2 regions of the Brevibacillus sp. MCWH genome follow, and region 2 is predicted to be linked to the other one. Evidence: riboswitches for the same ligand, from Rfam matches in the RefSeq annotation. Region 2 holds a riboswitch; the other holds the start of a gene.

Region 1 (8,987 bases), on a different contig from region 2:
AGGAGAGGAGCAGAGATTGCGATGAAGCGAAAACAGGCAGGGTTGAGGCGTGCGGGGGTTTTCGGCGCCAAGCTGGTGCTGTTTGTCGCCGGTCTGATGGTGCTGGCGCTGGGCGCCGTGTCGTTGATGCGCGCCGCGGTGGGCGTCGCCACCTGGGACGTGCTGCACATCGGGTTGGCCGGGCTGACGGGCTGGTCGATCGGCACGTGGGTGCAGATCGTCGGCATCGCGATGATCGGCATGGCGTGTGTGCTGGACCGTCAGTGGCCGCGTATCGGCAGCGTCGCCAACATCCTTTTGATCGGCTATTTTGTCAACGGATTTCTCGACGCCGGGATCGTGCCGACGTTTTCGGCCTTGTGGGCCCGGTTTGCCCTGTTGCTTGCGGGGATTGTGCTGATGGGGATCGGGTCCGGCATGTACGTGGCTTCCGGCATCGGGGCGGGGCCGCGAGACGGGCTGACGCTGTCCCTGGCTCGGCTGACCGGCCGGTCGATCCGGCTCGTCCGCACCTTTCTGGAAGGGATTGCACTCTTGTGCGGCTGGCTGGCAGGCGGTCCCGTCTCCGTAGGGACGTTTGTCTCCGTGTTCCTGATTGGTCCGGTCATGCAGGCCTCGCTCGGCTTTTGGCGCGGTCAGGTGCAGCGCTGGGAACGCTGGGGCGGGGAGCAGTCGGGACCGCAGGCGATTCCCCGTGTTCAAGGCCAGGCAGAGCGCGCCTCCTGATTGAAAAGCGTCAAAGAAAAAGCGTTTTGGCGATAGAAGCCAAAACGCTTTTTTGCTGGGCGGTGCCGTGCTCTGCTATTGTTGTCCCTGCAGGTCTTTTACGCCGCTGTACACCAGGTTGAACAGGTCCTCGATCTGTTCCTCCTCGATGCAGGAAAAGGCGATGCGCAGATCGGTGTCGCCCAGAGCGATCGTGCCGACGCCGTATTTCTCCAGCAGGTGCGTGCGGAGCTCTTCTGCGTTGACGGTTTTCAATTTGAGGCACATGAAGTAGCCGGAGTTGAACGGATAGTAGGTCCAGGCGTCGTCAAACCGGCCGCTGTCCAACAGCTCTTTGACGCGGTTGGCCCGGCGCTTCATGATCTCAAATTTTTCCTGCTTTTGCGCCTGGAATTCCGGGGCGTTCAGCGCATGCAAAACAAAGGTCTGCGACGGATGCGGACCGCTGGAGATGGTCGCCCGAATGATGCCGAGCGTTTTCTGTTCCAGTGCGGCCAGTACCGCATCGTTGGCTGCGCCGTACGTGATAAAGCCGACGCGGAATCCCCAGACGTATTCCTCCTTGGTGGCGCCGTCCACCTTTACCGGCAGCACGCGCGGATGCAGGCCGCACAGCTCGGCAAACAGGGATTCTCGCATCGAGTCTTCGAAGAACAGGCTGAAGTACGCGTCATCCGTAACGGCCACGATGTTGATACCGGCTTCGGCCGCTTCCTTCAGTGCGGCAACAATCTGCTTGCCTTCCTCGATGCCCGGCGTGTACCCTGTCGGGTTGTTGGGGAAGTTGAGCACGACGATGGCCTTGCCTTTTTCCTTTTGCGCCAGGATGGCATCGCGGAGGCCGGCTGCGTTAAACTTCATGTCCGCGTTGTAGAGCGGGTAGTAGACCAGTTCTGCTCCACGGCGAATGGAGAAGGTGAGCTCGTAGTTTTCCCAGTTTTTGTCCGGCAGAATGACGGCGTCTCCCGGCCCGGCGAACAGATCAGCGACCACGCTCAGCCCGTGGGTCAGCGCATTGGTGACGATTGGATTGCCAAAGGTTTTATCCGCAAGCGACGGATGTTCCTCGATCATCTTTTTCCGCCATGCCGCACGCAGTTCCGGTTTACCCGCGGGCGGGGCGTACTCGTACAGATCCTTGGGATTGTAGGCGGACAAGGTGCTTTGGATCACGTCCAGATGCATCGGTTGGCCATTTTCCAAGGCAATTCCAATCGTGGCATTGTATTTGTGCCCTTTTGCCTTGGCTTCGGCAGACTGGCTGAGTATGCCTTCCTTGGGAAAGTAGATGAGCTTGCCCAGGTCGGACAGCATGGCAAAGACGTGCGGATTTTCTCGCTGAAGCGTATCGTTGAGCTTTGCTGCCAATGAATGCATGGTTTCCTCCCTCTTCGTTTCCATCATCAATCATGTTTACCATTAAAGATAGCGCATATAAGTGTGTTTGTCGATTGAAAAAACGGACGGAAGCCGGCGCAGATCAATTGACGGATGTCAGGTGCATTTGTTACGGTGAATACACGACAGTCTCAAACGAGAGGGGAACCGATATGGCAGAACGGCTCATCGTAAAATTGGGCGATCCGATCCTGCGGCAAATCTCGAAGCCAGTGACTGCCGTCACGAAAAACGTGGAAAGAATCTTGAACGACATGGCGGACACCATCTACGCCGACGAGGGCAGGGCAGGCTTGTCCGCAATCCAGATCGGCATACCGAAGCAGCTGGTCGTGATGGACTGCGGTACCGGCCTGGTGGAGCTGATCAACCCGCGGATCGTGGAAAAAAAAGGTGCAGAGATAGGGGCCGAAGGGTGCTTGTCCATTCCCGGCGTGGTCGGCAGAGTGAAACGGGCCACGTACGTGAAGGTAATAACGCTGAACCGGGCGGGCGAAGAAGTGGTCCTCGAAGCGGAAGGCTATTTGGCCCGCTGCATCCAGCACGAAATCGACCATCTGAATGGCATCCTGTACATCGACTACGTCAACGTTCTGTATGATGCCAGCACCGGCAAGCGGCTGAAACCCGAGGCCGCCAATCCGATTCTCGCGCATAAACGCCCATTGATCCGGTATTAGCGGTCTGCCCGGCATTGACGAAACGAGCGATGCAGATAACGTCGCCGGCAAAAAAGCCGTGCCTCTCATGCGAGAAGCACGGCTTGCTGTTTCCATTGTTCATCGTTTATCCGGTAAATTCCTGCACCCAGTAACCATTGTAGTACGCCACGCCAATTTTCGTGAAGTTCGGATTCAAAATATTGGCGCGATGGCCTTGGCTGTTCATCCATTGCTGCATGACTTCCTGCGGGCTGCGCTGACCCATGGCGATATTTTCGCCGGCCGTTCTGAACGTGATGCCGTATTGTTTCATCATGTCAAACGGAGAACCGTAAGTCGGGCTGGTGTGGCTGAAGTAGCGGTTTTGGTACATGTCGACCGCTTTGTCCATGGCCACTTTGGACAGGGCGCTGTCCAGCGTCAGCGGCTTCAAGCCGGCTTTCGCACGCTCCTGATTCACCAGGTCGGCCACCTGCTTGGCAAATTGAGAAACGGACGGTGCCGCTTGTTGGGCCGGTGCTTTCGGCTGGGTCACAGCATTGTTGTTGGCGGGAGCTGTCTGATTTTGTGCCGGTTGTTGCACCGGTTTATTAACAATTACCGGTTTCTTCACGATTACCGGCTGCTTGACGGTTACCGGCTGTTTCACAGTAGTCGGTTGTTTCACAATTACCTGGTTGTTCACGGTCCAGATAGGGGTAATGCTCCGTACCTTTTGGTAAAAATCGGAATATTGAACCAATTGTTTTTGGCTGGTGATCGATTGGTACGGGCACGTCGCGGCAAATGCGGACGTGGAAATGCTGGTTACGGCCAATCCCATAGCGATGGCAAGAATCGGCTTGGCAAATCGTTTCATGTGCACATCGTCTCCTTTTCTTCGCCTACGAGGTTAGTTGTCGGGTTAGGATTGAGGAGACAACCCTTTGCCATGCGGCAATTCACCCCATGCAGACCGTGGTCTGCAAAAAAAATCCCCCGCACTTCCACTCTCGGAAGTTTCGGCTTGTTTTTGGCTCGCTTACGAGAATAACAAAGATACCGGAAAAAAGGAACCTTTAAAATATGGAAATGAGATGGAAACGACGGTCACTTAGCGCCCGCCGTGCCCGCTGTTATCGGCCGTATAGCAATCTCGGATTTGCAACCATACTAAATGGGAAACCAACATGGGAGGCGATCAGCGATGGACAAGCAGACAGATGTCAATGTGGAACTGCAGCAGGTGGGCGCGTATCCGACCAAGCAGAAAATGCACCAGCAAAACGTGACGCTGCTGGATGAGAAAGAGCGCGAGACGACACCGACGAAGCAGCCGTCCAGCGAAAATACGCAGGGCTAATCAGGCAATCAGTCCGCGAATTGATACCAACAGGAAGTCATGGTACAAAACGGTTATCCTGCCCAGACGGGATAACCGTTTTTTTATGACGTTCGTGGACGTTCGTGACAAACGGCGCAGGCATGTCGACGTGCTCTCGGCCATGCTGCCATCATAAAGAACATGTATGGAATTACCAGAATGTTCTTGTTATCAGAAGCATGGATGATATAATGAAAAAGCTGCCATTTTTGGGAGGTGTAGCATGAACGGACAAATCGAATGGCTGCGAAGCAAAAGTCCCGCACTTCGATCAGCAGTCGGCTTCGAGCCGATCACCAATGGGTTTTCGACAGACAGAAAATATCTGGTCCAGATGGTGTCGGAAGAACGGCGAATCCTGCGCATAGCAGACCAGAGCAACTGGGAGCGGAAGCGGTCGGAGTTTCATATTCTCCACGCCCTGCAACCGTTCGGAGCGAGCATTCCGCAGCCGATTGAATACGGGATATCAGAGGACCTGCAGATTTGCTACATCCTGTTGTCCCATATCGACGGAGAGGTCGCCCGGGACATGCTGCCTCTCTGTACGGAAGAAGAACAGTTTTTTATCGGATGGCAGGCGGGTCAAGACCTGAGAAAACTGCACCAGCTTCACGCGCCGTCCGGCATCCCCGCCTGGAATTCGCGAGCCGTTCAAAAACACGCGAGATACCTCGAAGCGTATCGCACTGCTGGCAGTGCCATACCGCACGACGAGAAAATCATGGCGTTTGTGGAAGTAAACAAGGCGTATCTGCGCAAGCGGCCAAACCGGTTCCAGCACGATGATTTCCACGTGGGCAATCTGATCGTAAAGGACAAGCAATATGCCGGGACCATCGATTTCGACCGGTTCGATTGGGGAGATCCCATCTGCGACTTTTGCAAGCTGGCCTTGTTCAGCAGAGAAGTAAGCGTCCCCTTTTGCTTCGGACAGATTATCGGATATTTTTACCCACGCAAGATCCCGCCGGAGTTTTGGACGTTGTACGCGGTATACGTGGCGATGAGTCTGTTCTCCGCCGTGGTCTGGACTGCCCAAATGGGTCATGAGCAGCGTCAGGAGATGCTCGGCAGAGTGCAGCTCATTGCGGAAGATCACCTGTATTTTGAACGCATGGAACCGGTGTGGTTTTCACAAGATCGAGACAAGTGGGAAGCGTTCGCGCAGTCGCATTGTCAACATTGAAGAGGGACACGCAGTCCTGGAAAGGAAGGGGAAGCAAATGGCGGATGTGGCAGTGTTTCAGCAAAACGGATTTCACGCCCGTTTTGATTGGGGGTATGAAGGGGTGAAAGCCTTGGCCCCTGTTTCCGACATCGTGGTGATCGTCGATGTGCTCTCGTTTACGACCTGTGTCGATGTGGTCCTCGCTCGGGGCGGAGTGGTGTATCCATATCGCTATCGGCATGCGTCCGCCTCGGAGTACGCAGCCAGCGTACAGGCCGTATTGGCCGGTAAACGCGGCGAGCCCATCTCGCTGTCTCCCGCTTCGCTCTCTGCGATTGACGAGGGGTGCCGGATCGTACTGCCGTCGCCCAACGGAGCCACGTGCGCCTTTTTGGCAAAGGACAGCGGCGCGATTGTGGTGGCCGGCAGTTTGCGGAATGCCTCGGCGGTGGCCCGGTTCATCCGAAATACAGGGGGCATCGTCACGGTGATCGCCAGCGGAGAGCGGTGGCCGGACGGCAGCCTCCGTCCCGCATTCGAGGACATGGTTGCGGCAGGGGCGATCCTCGGCGAACTTCACGGATACCGGCTGTCACCGGAGGCCCGCCTGGCTGTCGCTGCCTTTGACGCCGCCAAGTCGGAGATGTACCCGCTGCTGTGTGAGTCTGCCTCGGGACGGGAGCTGATCGCGGCGGGATTTGCCGAGGATGTGGCGATCGCTTCCGTTTGGAATGCCAGCCAGGTGGTTCCCGTGCTCAATCGCGAAGGGGCATTTGTTTCCGGATATTAAACATTTGTTTAAAAAATTCCTTCGTCTCACTCGCAAACGCTCCTCAATCATGATCTGCATCGTTGTGACAAACACGGACGCAGGGCCTCACTGTGCCATGTGGCCTTGCTCAAATTGATTGAACAATCACATATTTTTAATTATTCGATTACGTCAGAAATGTTGATTTACCAATGTTTTTTTTACTTGCACAATTGTCTTCGCGAAGAAAACATATTACAATACAATTACTTCAGCGCGAAGCAGAAGGAAAATAGTGTACAATTTTTCTCACTATTAGGAATGCTGAATAAAAATGGTACTGTCAAAAAACGGGATACCTGCCGCGTCATCGCGGACGAAAGGAGTGTCCCGCAGCATTCCTGAAAAGACAGCCGGTGTTGGCAGAAAGGAAAGAGGGAGCGACTAGTGGCGAACAAGGAATTGAAGCGGGGCCTGCAAGCGCGTCATATTCAAATGATCGCGTTGGGCGGAACAATCGGAGTTGGTTTATTCATGGGCTCGGCGAGCACGATCAAATGGACAGGCCCGTCCGTGATGCTCGCGTACGCAATTGTCGGGATTTTTATCTTTTTCATCATGCGTGCAATGGGGGAAATGCTGTACCTGGAGCCCAGCACGGGATCATTTGCGACCTTTGGACACAAGTATATCCATCCCCTGGCAGGTTATGTGACGGCCTGGAGCAACTGGTTTCAGTGGGTCGTCGTCGGGATGTCGGAAATCATCGCCGTCGGGACGTACATGAAATACTGGTTCCCGGATTTGCCCGCCTGGATACCAGGGTTGATCGCGATGCTGATCCTCGGTGCGGCAAACCTGTTCTCCGTGAAATCGTTTGGTGAATTTGAGTATTGGTTTGCCATGATCAAGATTGTGACCATTGTCTTGATGATCGTTGCCGGGTTTGGACTGATTTTCTTCGGTTTTGGCAACGGAGGAAACGCCATCGGGTTGTCTAACCTGTGGGAACACGGCGGATTCTTCGCAGGCGGCTGGACAGGCTTTTTCTTTGCGCTCTCGCTGGTGATCGGGGCTTATCAAGGGGTGGAGCTCATCGGGATTACCGCCGGTGAGGCAAAAGATCCGCGCAAAACGCTGACAAGTGCGATTCAAAGTATCATTTGGCGGATTCTGATCTTCTACATTGGTGCGATCTTTGTAATTGTAACCGTTTACCCGTGGGATCAACTGCAGTCGATCGGCAGCCCGTTCGTGGCAACCTTCGCGAAAATCGGGATTACGGCCGCAGCAGGGTTCATCAACTTTGTCGTCATCACTGCCGCCATGTCTGGCTGCAACAGCGGCATCTACAGTGCGGGTCGCATGCTGTACACGCTGGGGGTAAATGGACAAGCGCCGAAATTCTTTACCAAGCTGACCCACAACGGCGTGCCGCTGCTCGGAACGCTCGGCGTTCTCGTAGGGCTGGCCGTAGGTGTTGTCTTGAACTACCTGGCACCGGAAAATCTGTTTGTCTATGTATACAGTGCCAGTGTGCTGCCCGGCATGGTTCCGTGGTTTGTGATTCTGATCAGTCAAATCCGCTTCCGTAAGGCAAAAGGCGCCGAGATGGCACAGCATCCGTTCAAAATGCCGTTTGCACCGGTATCCAACTATCTGACGATTGCCTTCCTGCTCATGGTGCTGGTAGGGATGTGGATCAATCAGGAGACGCGCATCTCTCTTGTGGCGGGGCTGGTCTTCCTGGCTATTGTCGTGATCAGTTACTTTGCGTTTGGAGTGGGCAAGGCCAAAACCACGACGCAGGCGGAAGCCCATGAGGAAATCGCGTAAGAACGGATATGCGGTTAACGAAAAACGAAAAATCGATCTGTAAAGAGGGACATGTAAAAATGTCCCTCTTTTTTATGTTTATGCTCGCAATCAAAAAATAACTTGACTAAATAACTTAACCGGGGTTAACCTTTTAACTAAAGTCAAAAGATCAAGTGGAGGGATTAGCAAATATCCGGATTGCAGGAAAAGATACAACCGGAAGCTATCGGAAAAGGAGGGCAGAACCAACTGATGGGTAAAAAGGTGCCACTGCGTGAGCTCAAAAAGGCGAAGTCGAAAATTGCGCTCTTTCAGGCAAGTCTCGATCTGATCGGCAAAAAGTCGTTTAAAGACGTGAAGGTGGAAGACGTATGCGAAAAAGCGGAAGTCTCGAAGGTCACTTTTTTTAAATTTTTTCCGCAAAAAGAAGACGTACTGATTTACTTCATGTGCTTGTGGCTTACGGAGCGTATGATCGAACTCAAGCTGCATCCGAAACGGGGAATCGAGGCGATCCGTCATCTGTTTCAACACGTTGCCGCAGACGCCAGGGAAAGGCCGGGACTGATGCTGAGCTTGATCGGGTTTATGACGGAAGTAAACATGCACCCCCATATGCCGACCCTCAGTGAAGCGGAAATCCAGATTCTGTATCCCGACAAAGAAACGCTTGTTGACGCGGAAGCGCCCAATCTTGGTGCGTTGTTTACTCAGTTTATCGAGGAAGCGAAGGAAGACGGGGACATACCGGACCACCTGCCGACGGATGACCTGGTGAAAGTCACGTTCACCATTTTCTACGGCGCTTATCTTACCGCGCATCTATACAACTCTGATCAATTTATGGAGTTTTATGACCTGCATTTGCAACTATTTCTGTCAAACGGAGTGAACAGGTGAAGATGAGAAAAATATGGATGGGAGTCGCGTCTGTACTGGCTTTGGTCGTTTCCGCGTATGCGATTGTGCAGTTTGTCGTGTTCAACCCGAAAAGCGCCGGGCTGGTACAGCTGCATTTGTTGGATAAAGAGTTTCCTTATACACAGTGGGTCAATTTCCTGTATCTGCATGCCGTCGGATCGGCGATCGCTCTGGCCG
Region 2 (8,987 bases):
TCGCTTTCGGGCAGGTTCGGGAAGACTTTTGCGGCCCATGCAGGAGAGGGAGCTGCGATCACCGACCAGCTGACGCTGTTGTTCATCGTGTAGTTGCGAAACGTGTACATGGCAGTTCTCATCGCTTTGTCGGCAGCGGCGATCCGCTCCGGATTGACTCCCTTGAGCAGATCGGGGTCGGTCGCGATGATAAAAAGAAACACAGCCCCGTTCTCGGCCAGCTCCTCGTACGCTTTTGCTCTCCACATCGGGTATTCCGTCAGCGCTTCATACGGGGCGAGATCGTACTGGAGCCGGGTTAGTTCATCGTCCGTCCATTCGGTATACACGTGTTTGGCTCCGGTCAGGTAAGCTGTTTTGGCAATCTTGCGGACCAGTTCGGCCGTGCAGAGGGGGGCGTTGATGACAAGGGTTTGCCCCGGCTGGACATTGACGCCGATTTTCACAGCCAATTCGGCGTAGCGATCAAGCATGCGATCAGCAGCGGTCATGAAAAACCTCCTCGTCAGAATATGTGGTGTTGGCAGACAGGCAGTCAGATAACTGGATGTTGATTTAATACTATACCAGTTTATGGATTGTGTATAGATAATGGAGTATAAGTCGTTCTTGCCAAACGGAAAAAAGACGGGCATCCTAGTAGCGTGTGCCATTCGGATGGAAAGGAGGAGCGGAGGTGTTTCATCCGCTGGTGTTCGACAATATCCGGGTCGTGCTGGAAGGAGTGGTGTACGATCGGGATTTCGAGGGAGCCATCATCATCACGGGCCGCTCCGACGTGATGGACCTGGCTACATTTGAGCGGCTGTTTCAGATTGAATTCCGTCAGGCAGGTAAGGCTGATGGTGACACGGCGGTGACGGCGCAGATCCAGCTGCGCACCTCGCTGGCAGACATTGCGGCGGAGCAGCTGGACAAGCCGCTGACAGAGCATGTGGGCTGCACGATCTGCATCCATTATTTCCTGGAGATCAGCGACGTGCCGCGGGAGACAGAAGCGATCACCGCGATTCTCAACGAGGTGTGGGGACACCGGCCGCACATCACGCAGACGGTCAAGGCGCGTTTAGACGAGCATCGGCAGGAGTGGCCGCCGCAGCGCTTTGCCAATCAGATCACGCTCGATTTTCACCGCAAGATCGACGAGGGCAACATAGAGGACTTGCGCCGCCTGATCGATCACACGGTCGATTCGCTGATTCACCTCCAGGCGTACTGCGACCGCCGCGCATAGCCGAAACGATCGGGAATGGAAAGCGCGAGTCTCCCGCCTGTCTGCCTGACGATTCGGCGTGCCTCAATACCTCCCGTTTTGCCATTTACATTTGTTCGGACAGGCATTATGATTAAAGTGTTAACTCATCTTATGTTTTGGTTGACAAAAACGGGAGGTTACCATGAGAAACGAACGATTGAGATGGATGCTCTTATCTGCTGTGTTTGCCGCTGTGACGGCCGTTTTTTCGCAAATCACAATTCCCCTGCCGCTGATTCCGATTACCGGACAGACACTGGCGGTCGGTTTGGCCGCCACCATTCTCGGCAGTCGGTACGGCACGCTGGCGATGATCATTTACGTGCTGCTGGGCGCGGTCGGTCTGCCGGTTTTCTCGGGGGCGAGCGGCGGACTCCAGGTGCTGGCCGGCAAATCCGGTGGATACATTTTCGGTTTCATTCTGACTGCCTACATTACCGGCCTGATCCTGGAGAAAACCCGATTCTCCATTGGCTGGGCGCTGGTGGCCAACCACGTCGGCATGGTTGTGACACTGGTTTGCGGCGTGATTCAGCTCAAGTACGTGCTGGACATTCCGTGGAGCGCCGCGATCATGAGCGGCGGCGTTTCCTTTTTGCTGGTGGGAGTCATCAAGGCCGTGCTGGCCGCCTGGATCGGCATCAAGGTGCGCGAGCGGCTGGTGTCCAACCGGCTGGTGCAGGTGGACAAGCCGACCCTTTCGTAAACAGAAGAGAGACCGCCTGATAATTCAGGCGGTTTGTTTTTTTGACGCTGCCCAAGGGCGTTTGTGGTATAAGGTGCCGGGCCGGATGGATACTAGAGACGAGCACTGATACTGGGAAAGGATGTCTGCGATGAACCTGACAACGATTCCCGCCCCCAAAGGGCTGCCCATATCCGGCCATTTGCTCGCCTTTCGCCGCGATCCACTCGGCTTTTTGCAGAGGGCTGCGGAACAGCACGGCGATGTCGTCCATTTTCGTTTTGGTCCCAGCCGGCACATGTATCTCTTGACCAATCCCGAACACATCAAGGAAGTGCTGGTCACCAAACAGGCCCACTTTCGCAAGGCCAAAGGACTGCAGGTGGCGCGTGCAGTGGTGGGAGACGGCATTCTCACCAGCGAGGGACAAAAGCACATGCGGCAGCGCCGGCTGATGCAGCCTGCTTTTCGCCGGGAGCGGATCGCCGCTTACGCCGACGTGATGGTCCGTCAGGGGCTCGCCATGATGGACCGGTGGAAAGACGGCGATATCCGTGACGTGCACCAAGACATGATGAAAGTAACGCTGGCGATTATCACCGAGACGATGTTCGGCAAAGGGTTGACGGAAGGTGTCGAGAAGATCGGCCGCGCCATCGAAATCGGGCTGCAGTACGTGTCGAACAAGGCTTCGGCGATAATCGACATTCCGCTCGGCGTGCCGACGCCGCAAAACCAGAAGTTTCAGGAGGCGGCGAAGACGCTGGACAAAACCATATACGAGATCATCGAGGAACGGCGGAGGAATGGCGGGGAAGGACGGAACGACCTGTTGGCCATGCTGCTGGCCGCGCGTGACGAAGAGGACGGGCAGGGCATGACAGACGAGCAGGTACGTGACGAGGTGATGACCATTTTTGTCGCCGGCCACGAGACGACCGCCAACACCATGTCGTGGATCTGGTACCTGCTGGCCACCCATCCCGAAGCGGAACGAAAGCTGTGGACAGAACTGGACGAGGTGCTGGGCGGACGGCTGCCGACGGCAGAGGATGTCCCGCGGCTTGTCTATACCAATCAGATCATCAGCGAAACCCTGCGGCTTTATCCCGCGGCCTGGGTGATTAACCGGGAAGTGGTGGACGAAGTGGAGATCGGAGGGCACGTGTACCGTCCGGGTGAGACGCTGATGATGAGTCAGTATGTGATGCACCGCAGCAGCCGCTATTTCGACAACCCGGACCAATTCATCCCGGAACGGTTCGGCGGCGATTTGCTGAAGCGAATTCCCGCATTCGCCTACTTTCCGTTTGGCGGCGGGCCGCGCATCTGCATCGGCAACAACTTTGCGCTGATGGAGGCGGCGCTGCTGCTGGCCACGATCGCCCAGCGCTTCCGCCTGCGGCTGGCCGAACCGGGACAGCGGGTGGAGCCGGAGCCGCTGGTTACCTTGCGTCCGAAAAACGGGTTGAAGATGCGGCTGGAGGTGCGGAAATAAAGGGGGATAAAAAAAGAGGCATCTTTCCACCGAGCATGACCGCTTGATGTCAGATACCAAAAATGGGGGTTATTTATCACGGAAAGCAACATGCTTGCTTACAAGAGATACTGTATCAGATAAAAATAAAGTGAATATTAACCATCAATAAATTGAAATAAATTATGGTTGAAAAAACGGGATCGTAAAGGAAAAGCAGCTGCCCACGCCCAGCTCGCTGCTTGCGGTGATCACGCCGCCGTGGCGCTGGACGATGCTCTGACAGATGGGCAGACCCAGGCCGGTGCCGCCGTTGTTCCGGTTGCGTGATTTTTCTGCGCGGTAAAATTTGGTGAACACCTTGGGCAGGTCCTCCGGCGCGATGCCCTCTCCCTTGTCGATCACGGAAAAGAGCACGTGCCCGTCCCGCTGATCGCAGGTAAGCAGGATGGACCCATTTGGCTTGTTGTAGTAGATGGCGTTGTTCAGCAGGTTTTCCAGCACGCGGCGCAGTTTGGCCTCGTCCGCCTCGATGTGCAGTTCGTTGGAGACGCGCAGCTTCCACTGAAACGACAGCCCCGCCTCCTTGATGCGCACCAGGTAGTCTTCGATGACGCCTTTGACAAAACTTTTTACGTGGATGCGGCTGATGTTCAGCTTGATCTCCAAGCTTTGCTGGCTAAAATCCTGCAGCTCGTCCAGCAGCTTTTCCAGATCAGCCGTTTTTTCCTCGATCTTGCGCATCTGTTTTTGAATGCGCTTGACATCGGTGACGCGTCCCGAGCCGATGTAGGAGGCATAGCCCTTGATGGTCGTCAGCGGCGTGCGAAAGTCGTGGGCGATGGCCGAGATCAGTTCGGACTGTCGGTCTTCGGCCTCGCGAAGCTCGTTTACCATGTCGGAAAAGTAGTCGAACAGCTGGCCAAACTCGTCCTGCGAGCGGTAGCTAAACGAGACGTAGCGCTTGCCTTCACGGATTTCCTGGGTCACGCGGGACAGTTCGCTGACCGGCCGCAAGATCCAACGGACAAAGAAGGTGAGCAGAATGAGGCCGACCAGCGCGATGCTGCCGTAGATGAACCACAGCATCATCGAGACGCCTTTGGTGGCGAGAATGTCCGATTCATCCGTGTAAAAGTAGATGATGGTATGTCCCTGACGCGGGGGTTCGTGCTGAAAGTGGTATTCCGCCACCACTTTCAGATCGCTTTTCTCCTGGGCGGCGGGATTGGCTGTATGCGGGTTTTTCAGGTTGTAAGCCTGAGATGTCTTGATGTAAATGGCGTTGCCGTCCGCATCCGTGACGACCATTTTGTACATCAGGTCTTCCGGAAGCTGTGTCTCCAGCTCCCGCCGCTCGGACGGGTCCTTGAACACGCTGGAGTTCAACAACTGATTGACCCGCACCTTTTCCGCCGTTTCCTTTTCATACCGGTACTGGTTGTGCCGGTCCGTCTTCAACTGCTCGACGATGATGTCCTCAAAAACGAACTTGAACAAAAGCAGGTTGAGTGTGATCAAGCCGATAAACGAGAGGAACAGCTTCTTTCGGATGCTCATCTACACTTTCTCCCCGATGAACACGTACCCCGTCCCCCATTGCGTTTTGATGAACTGGCGATCCTTCTCCAGTTTTTCGCGCAGGTTCTTGATGTGCACGGTAACCGTATTGAGCGAGCCGTATCCGTAGCCCCAGACGCGGTCGTAAATCTGCTCCCGCGTAAAGACGATGCCCGCGTTTTCGGCCAGAAAGGTAAGCAGTTGAAACTCCTTGGTGGACAGATCAACTTTTTGGTCGTTGACGTAAACGGAGTACGTTTCCTTGTGAATTTCCAGCCCCTTGAACTTCAGGACAGTAATGGAGGATGCTGCTCTCTCTTTCTCTGCCGCCTCCTCACTGTAACGGCGAATGCGTTCGTAGCGGCGCAGGTGGGCGCGGATGCGGGCAAGCAATTCCTCCGTGTCAAACGGCTTGGTGATGTAGTCGTCGGCTCCGATCTCAAAGCCGACCACCTTGTCTACCGCCTTGCCCTTGGCACTGAGAAAAAGGATGGGCAGTTCCCACTCGCGGCGAATCTGCGAGCAGAGCTCATAGCCGCTCATGCCGGGCATCATGATGTCAAGCAGAATCAGATTGGGCTTGGTGCCTGCGTTCAACAGCTCCAACGCCTGCTCACCGTTTACTGCCGTGGACACATCGTATCCTTCGCTTCCCAAAATATCTTCCAGCATTTCGAGAATTTCCTCATTGTCGTCCACTATCAAAACATGGTCTTTCACCGGAACTCTCCCCCAGTCACCAGATGTGTTCTGGTCCTGTTTCTTTCATCATAATATCACGGTTCGTCCTGATGCGGGGGACAGATTCCTGGCACCCGCACGGACAAGCCGCGTCAGCGTAGAAAAGATGGATGTTACTACCTCTTGACACCAGGTGCTAAATGTAGCCAGAAAAAGCCAGAGACCTGTCGTCCCTGGCTCAATGTGCGTCGGTTACTGCTGTTGTGCTGAAGTCTGCTGTTGTTGTGGATTCGGTTGTTGTTGTTGTTGTTGTTGTTGTTGTTGTTGTTGTGAATTCTGCTGTTGTTGCGTCGATTGTTCTTGCTGCTGCGACGGCTGTGTGGCCTCGGGCAGCGATGCTGCTTGTACAGGTTTCTTTTTCTGTGGATTCTGCGGAGCTTCGGCAATGGCAGGCAGCGCAATCCGCTTGGCACCCACAAAGCGCTTGCTCCAGTAATACGGATCGTTCAGCTTCGTGTTGACGACTCCTCTGCCGCTCTCCGAGTGTACAAACAAGCCATTTCCGATGTAGATGCCCACGTGTGAAACGCTGTGCCCGTTGGTGTTGAAAAAGACCAGGTCACCGGGCTGGAGATCGTTGCGGGACACCGGTACTCCCAACTTGAATTGGGCAGACGACGAATGAGGCAGATCTACACCCAGCGCATGAAACACATAGCGCGTAAAGCCGGAGCAGTCAAATCCGTTTTTGGTTGTGCCGGACGACTTGTAAGGAACACCATACAGGCTGTTGACAACACCCATCAGGGTTTTTTCCTCCTGGGCGTGTGCAGCGCCTGCTCCTATTGCAAGCATCCCGGCGATGAAGAGAGTAACCACCGTTTTGCGCAAAAGAAACTGCTCCTTTCCTAAGCCTACGAGGTTAGCTGATGGGTTCGGTCGAAAGGAATGCCCTAGGCGGCCGGCAGGCGGCTGCCATTCACCCCGAAAAACGTGGGTCCCCCGTTTCCGCACCGCGGAATTCGGCTAAATTCGATGTTTTTTACACGCACCTCAGCACAATTCAACACTTGTCCGATTTTTCCTGTCTTTTTTTGGTGGAGTTCATAATTTTGTCACAATTTGCACCCTCAAGCAGGAAACGATTCGTGTCAGATCACGTCAGCGCATGGTTCACCACATCTCGCCAGGGTGCTTGTCCGATTGCGGAAGGAAGGTGCCTCCGCCCCGGGTCGGAGGGAAAAACCAACCGCCCGCCCGTTATGACGAGACCTGTCAGCCGTCTACAATAAAGCCATAAGGGTGACACCCAAACAAAGTCGATGGGAGGGTAAGCAGTTAATGAGCGAACGGTCTGGAAAAGTGCTTCTCGGACTGATCCTGCTGCTCATTGGGGGATTAGTCATACTCGATCAGCTTGGCATTGACAGCAGTGAGCTGCTCCGCGTGCTGATTCCCGGGCTGATCATGTTGTACGGCGCCCGCAAAATGATGAGCAGCTCAGGTTCCCGGTTTACCGGCGGCCTGATCCTTCTGATCGGGTTCCTGATGCTGATCGGCAAATTGCATGTTTTGTTCCACGCCGTGCTGGCCATTGGTGTCATGTACCTGGGCTTCCGCCTGCTTCGCCAACGGGATGTGCCGGATCAAACGGTTCCGACCGTCGGGGAGCGGCAGTGGGCACAGCGCGTGCTGCAAGACGATGACGTATTGGATCGATGGGAGAAAAGTGTAACCAGGCGGCAGCAGCCGTAATCCTCGCGTCGGCATGGCCGGATCGCAGGACAAGGTTGTTAATCCAACGAGAATCATATGGTATGATGAGGAGGAGAAGTGACGATGGGTATCTTGAAACGCTTGCGTGATTTGACTGTGGCTTCGGTGAATGACGTGCTGGATTCTATGGAAGATCCGGTAGTAATGCTGAACCAGTACATGCGTGACATGGAAGTGGAGATCGGACAGGTGGAAGTGGCCGTCGCCCGCCAGGTGGCGCTTGAGAAGAAGTTCCGTCAGCAGTGGGAAGAGGCGCTGGCCTTCGTGGAAAAACGGGATCGCCAGGTAAAACTGGCGCTTAGCGAGGGTGAAGACGAACTGGCGCGCCGCGCGCTTGCCGACAAGAAACAGTACGAAGCGCGTGCCCGGGAGTACGAGACGCTCTATCAGTCTGCTTCGGATGCGGCGCAAAAGATGCGCGAAAAGCTGGCTGAGCTGAAAGAAGAGTTTTACAAGATGCGGGCGAAAAAATACACCCTGATGGCCCGCGCCCAAGTAGCCAAGACGCAAAAACAGGTAAATCAGGCCATTGTCGGGATGGGGAGCGAAACGGCGAGCCGCGGATTTGCCCGGATGGAAGAAAAAGTGATGCGCATGGAGGCGGAAGCGGATCTCAGCGACCAGTGGCGCCTGACCAACGCAGGCCTGGACCACTCGCTGAGCAAATGGGAGAAGGACGAGCTGGATGCGGAACTGGCGCAGATCAAAGCCTCCCTGCTTGATAAAAAGGAAACGCCACAGCATCCGGAACAAGCGTAAGCGAGAGGAACGGCGGCGTTTGATGTAGAATTGAACCTAAGGCAGCCTGGGAAACAGGCTGCTTTTCCCCTAGAGGAGGTCCTTTTTTTGTCAGACTTCTTGGTGTTTCTACGACGGTTTTTTGCCGAACCAGGCCGAGTCGGCAGCATCATCCCCAGTTCCCGTTTTCTCTGCGCGCGCATGCTGACCCATGTGGATTGGGCAAACGCTGGCGTCATCGTTGAACTGGGGCCGGGCACGGGCGTGTTTACGCAGGCCATTCTCCAAAAGAAGCGGCCGGACGCCCGTTACCTTCTGGTTGAGCGTGATCATCAGTTTCGGACCATGCTGCGCGACCGGTTTCCCGACGTGCCGATTCGGGAAGAGGCTTTAAAGCTTGGGCAGTATATGGAGGAAATGAGGTTGGGCAAAGCCGACGTAATCATCTCCGGCCTTCCGTTTGCCATCTTTCCGGAAACGCTGCGTACCGGCATTCTGGACCAAATTGAATCCGCGCTGGCCCCTGATGGGCTGTTCATCACGTTTCAATACTCACTGCAACTGAAATCGGAGCTGCAGGCGCGTTTTCAACGGGTCGAGACTGATTTCACGCCGTTGAACATTCCGCCTGCGTTTATCTATACATGCCGTAACAGTTTGGAAGGAAAATGAGCGGCATGGGGCGTAAGAGAGGAGACTCCTGTGAAACTGTCCCGCTTGCACAAAATGACGGCTGGTGTTCTGATCATCTTGACGGGCATTGGCCTGTTGCTCGACACCTTGCATATCATTTCGTTCAGTTTGTTTAGCCTGTG

The links. Region 2 has a riboswitch for cyclic di-AMP ahead of ETC00_RS06110 (C40 family peptidase). Riboswitches for the same ligand answer to the same signal wherever they lie in the genome.
Region 1: linked by a shared signal. The riboswitch ahead of ETC00_RS04860 (CAP domain-containing protein) and the one ahead of ETC00_RS06110 (C40 family peptidase) in region 2 are both predicted to bind cyclic di-AMP.

The regions. Positions count from the first base shown of each region.
Region 1 is NZ_SDLF01000004.1:69,576-78,562, forward strand. Features, by position in the region: gene ETC00_RS04845 (YczE/YyaS/YitT family protein) at 22-726, shown strand; gene ETC00_RS04850 (aminotransferase class I/II-fold pyridoxal phosphate-dependent enzyme) at 802-2,103, opposite strand; gene def (peptide deformylase) at 2,277-2,804, shown strand; gene ETC00_RS04860 (CAP domain-containing protein) at 2,911-3,645, opposite strand; cyclic di-AMP (ydaO/yuaA leader) riboswitch at 3,653-3,803, opposite strand; gene ETC00_RS04865 (hypothetical protein) at 3,973-4,128, shown strand; gene ETC00_RS04870 (phosphotransferase) at 4,373-5,338, shown strand; gene ETC00_RS04875 (2-phosphosulfolactate phosphatase) at 5,376-6,110, shown strand; gene ETC00_RS04880 (amino acid permease) at 6,519-7,907, shown strand; gene ETC00_RS04885 (TetR/AcrR family transcriptional regulator) at 8,142-8,789, shown strand; gene ETC00_RS04890 (DUF2306 domain-containing protein) at 8,792-8,987, shown strand, end outside.
Region 2 is NZ_SDLF01000005.1:45,549-54,535, reverse strand. Features, by position in the region: gene ETC00_RS06140 (aminopeptidase) at 1-491, opposite strand, end outside; gene ETC00_RS06135 (hypothetical protein) at 677-1,234, shown strand; gene ETC00_RS06130 (biotin transporter BioY) at 1,398-1,961, shown strand; gene ETC00_RS06125 (cytochrome P450) at 2,092-3,438, shown strand; gene ETC00_RS06120 (sensor histidine kinase) at 3,601-4,977, opposite strand; gene ETC00_RS06115 (response regulator transcription factor) at 4,978-5,697, opposite strand; gene ETC00_RS06110 (C40 family peptidase) at 5,911-6,549, opposite strand; cyclic di-AMP (ydaO/yuaA leader) riboswitch at 6,555-6,696, opposite strand; gene ETC00_RS06105 (LiaF transmembrane domain-containing protein) at 7,000-7,413, shown strand; gene ETC00_RS06100 (PspA/IM30 family protein) at 7,498-8,193, shown strand; gene ETC00_RS06095 (class I SAM-dependent methyltransferase) at 8,281-8,844, shown strand; gene liaF (cell wall-active antibiotics response protein LiaF) at 8,875-8,987, shown strand, end outside.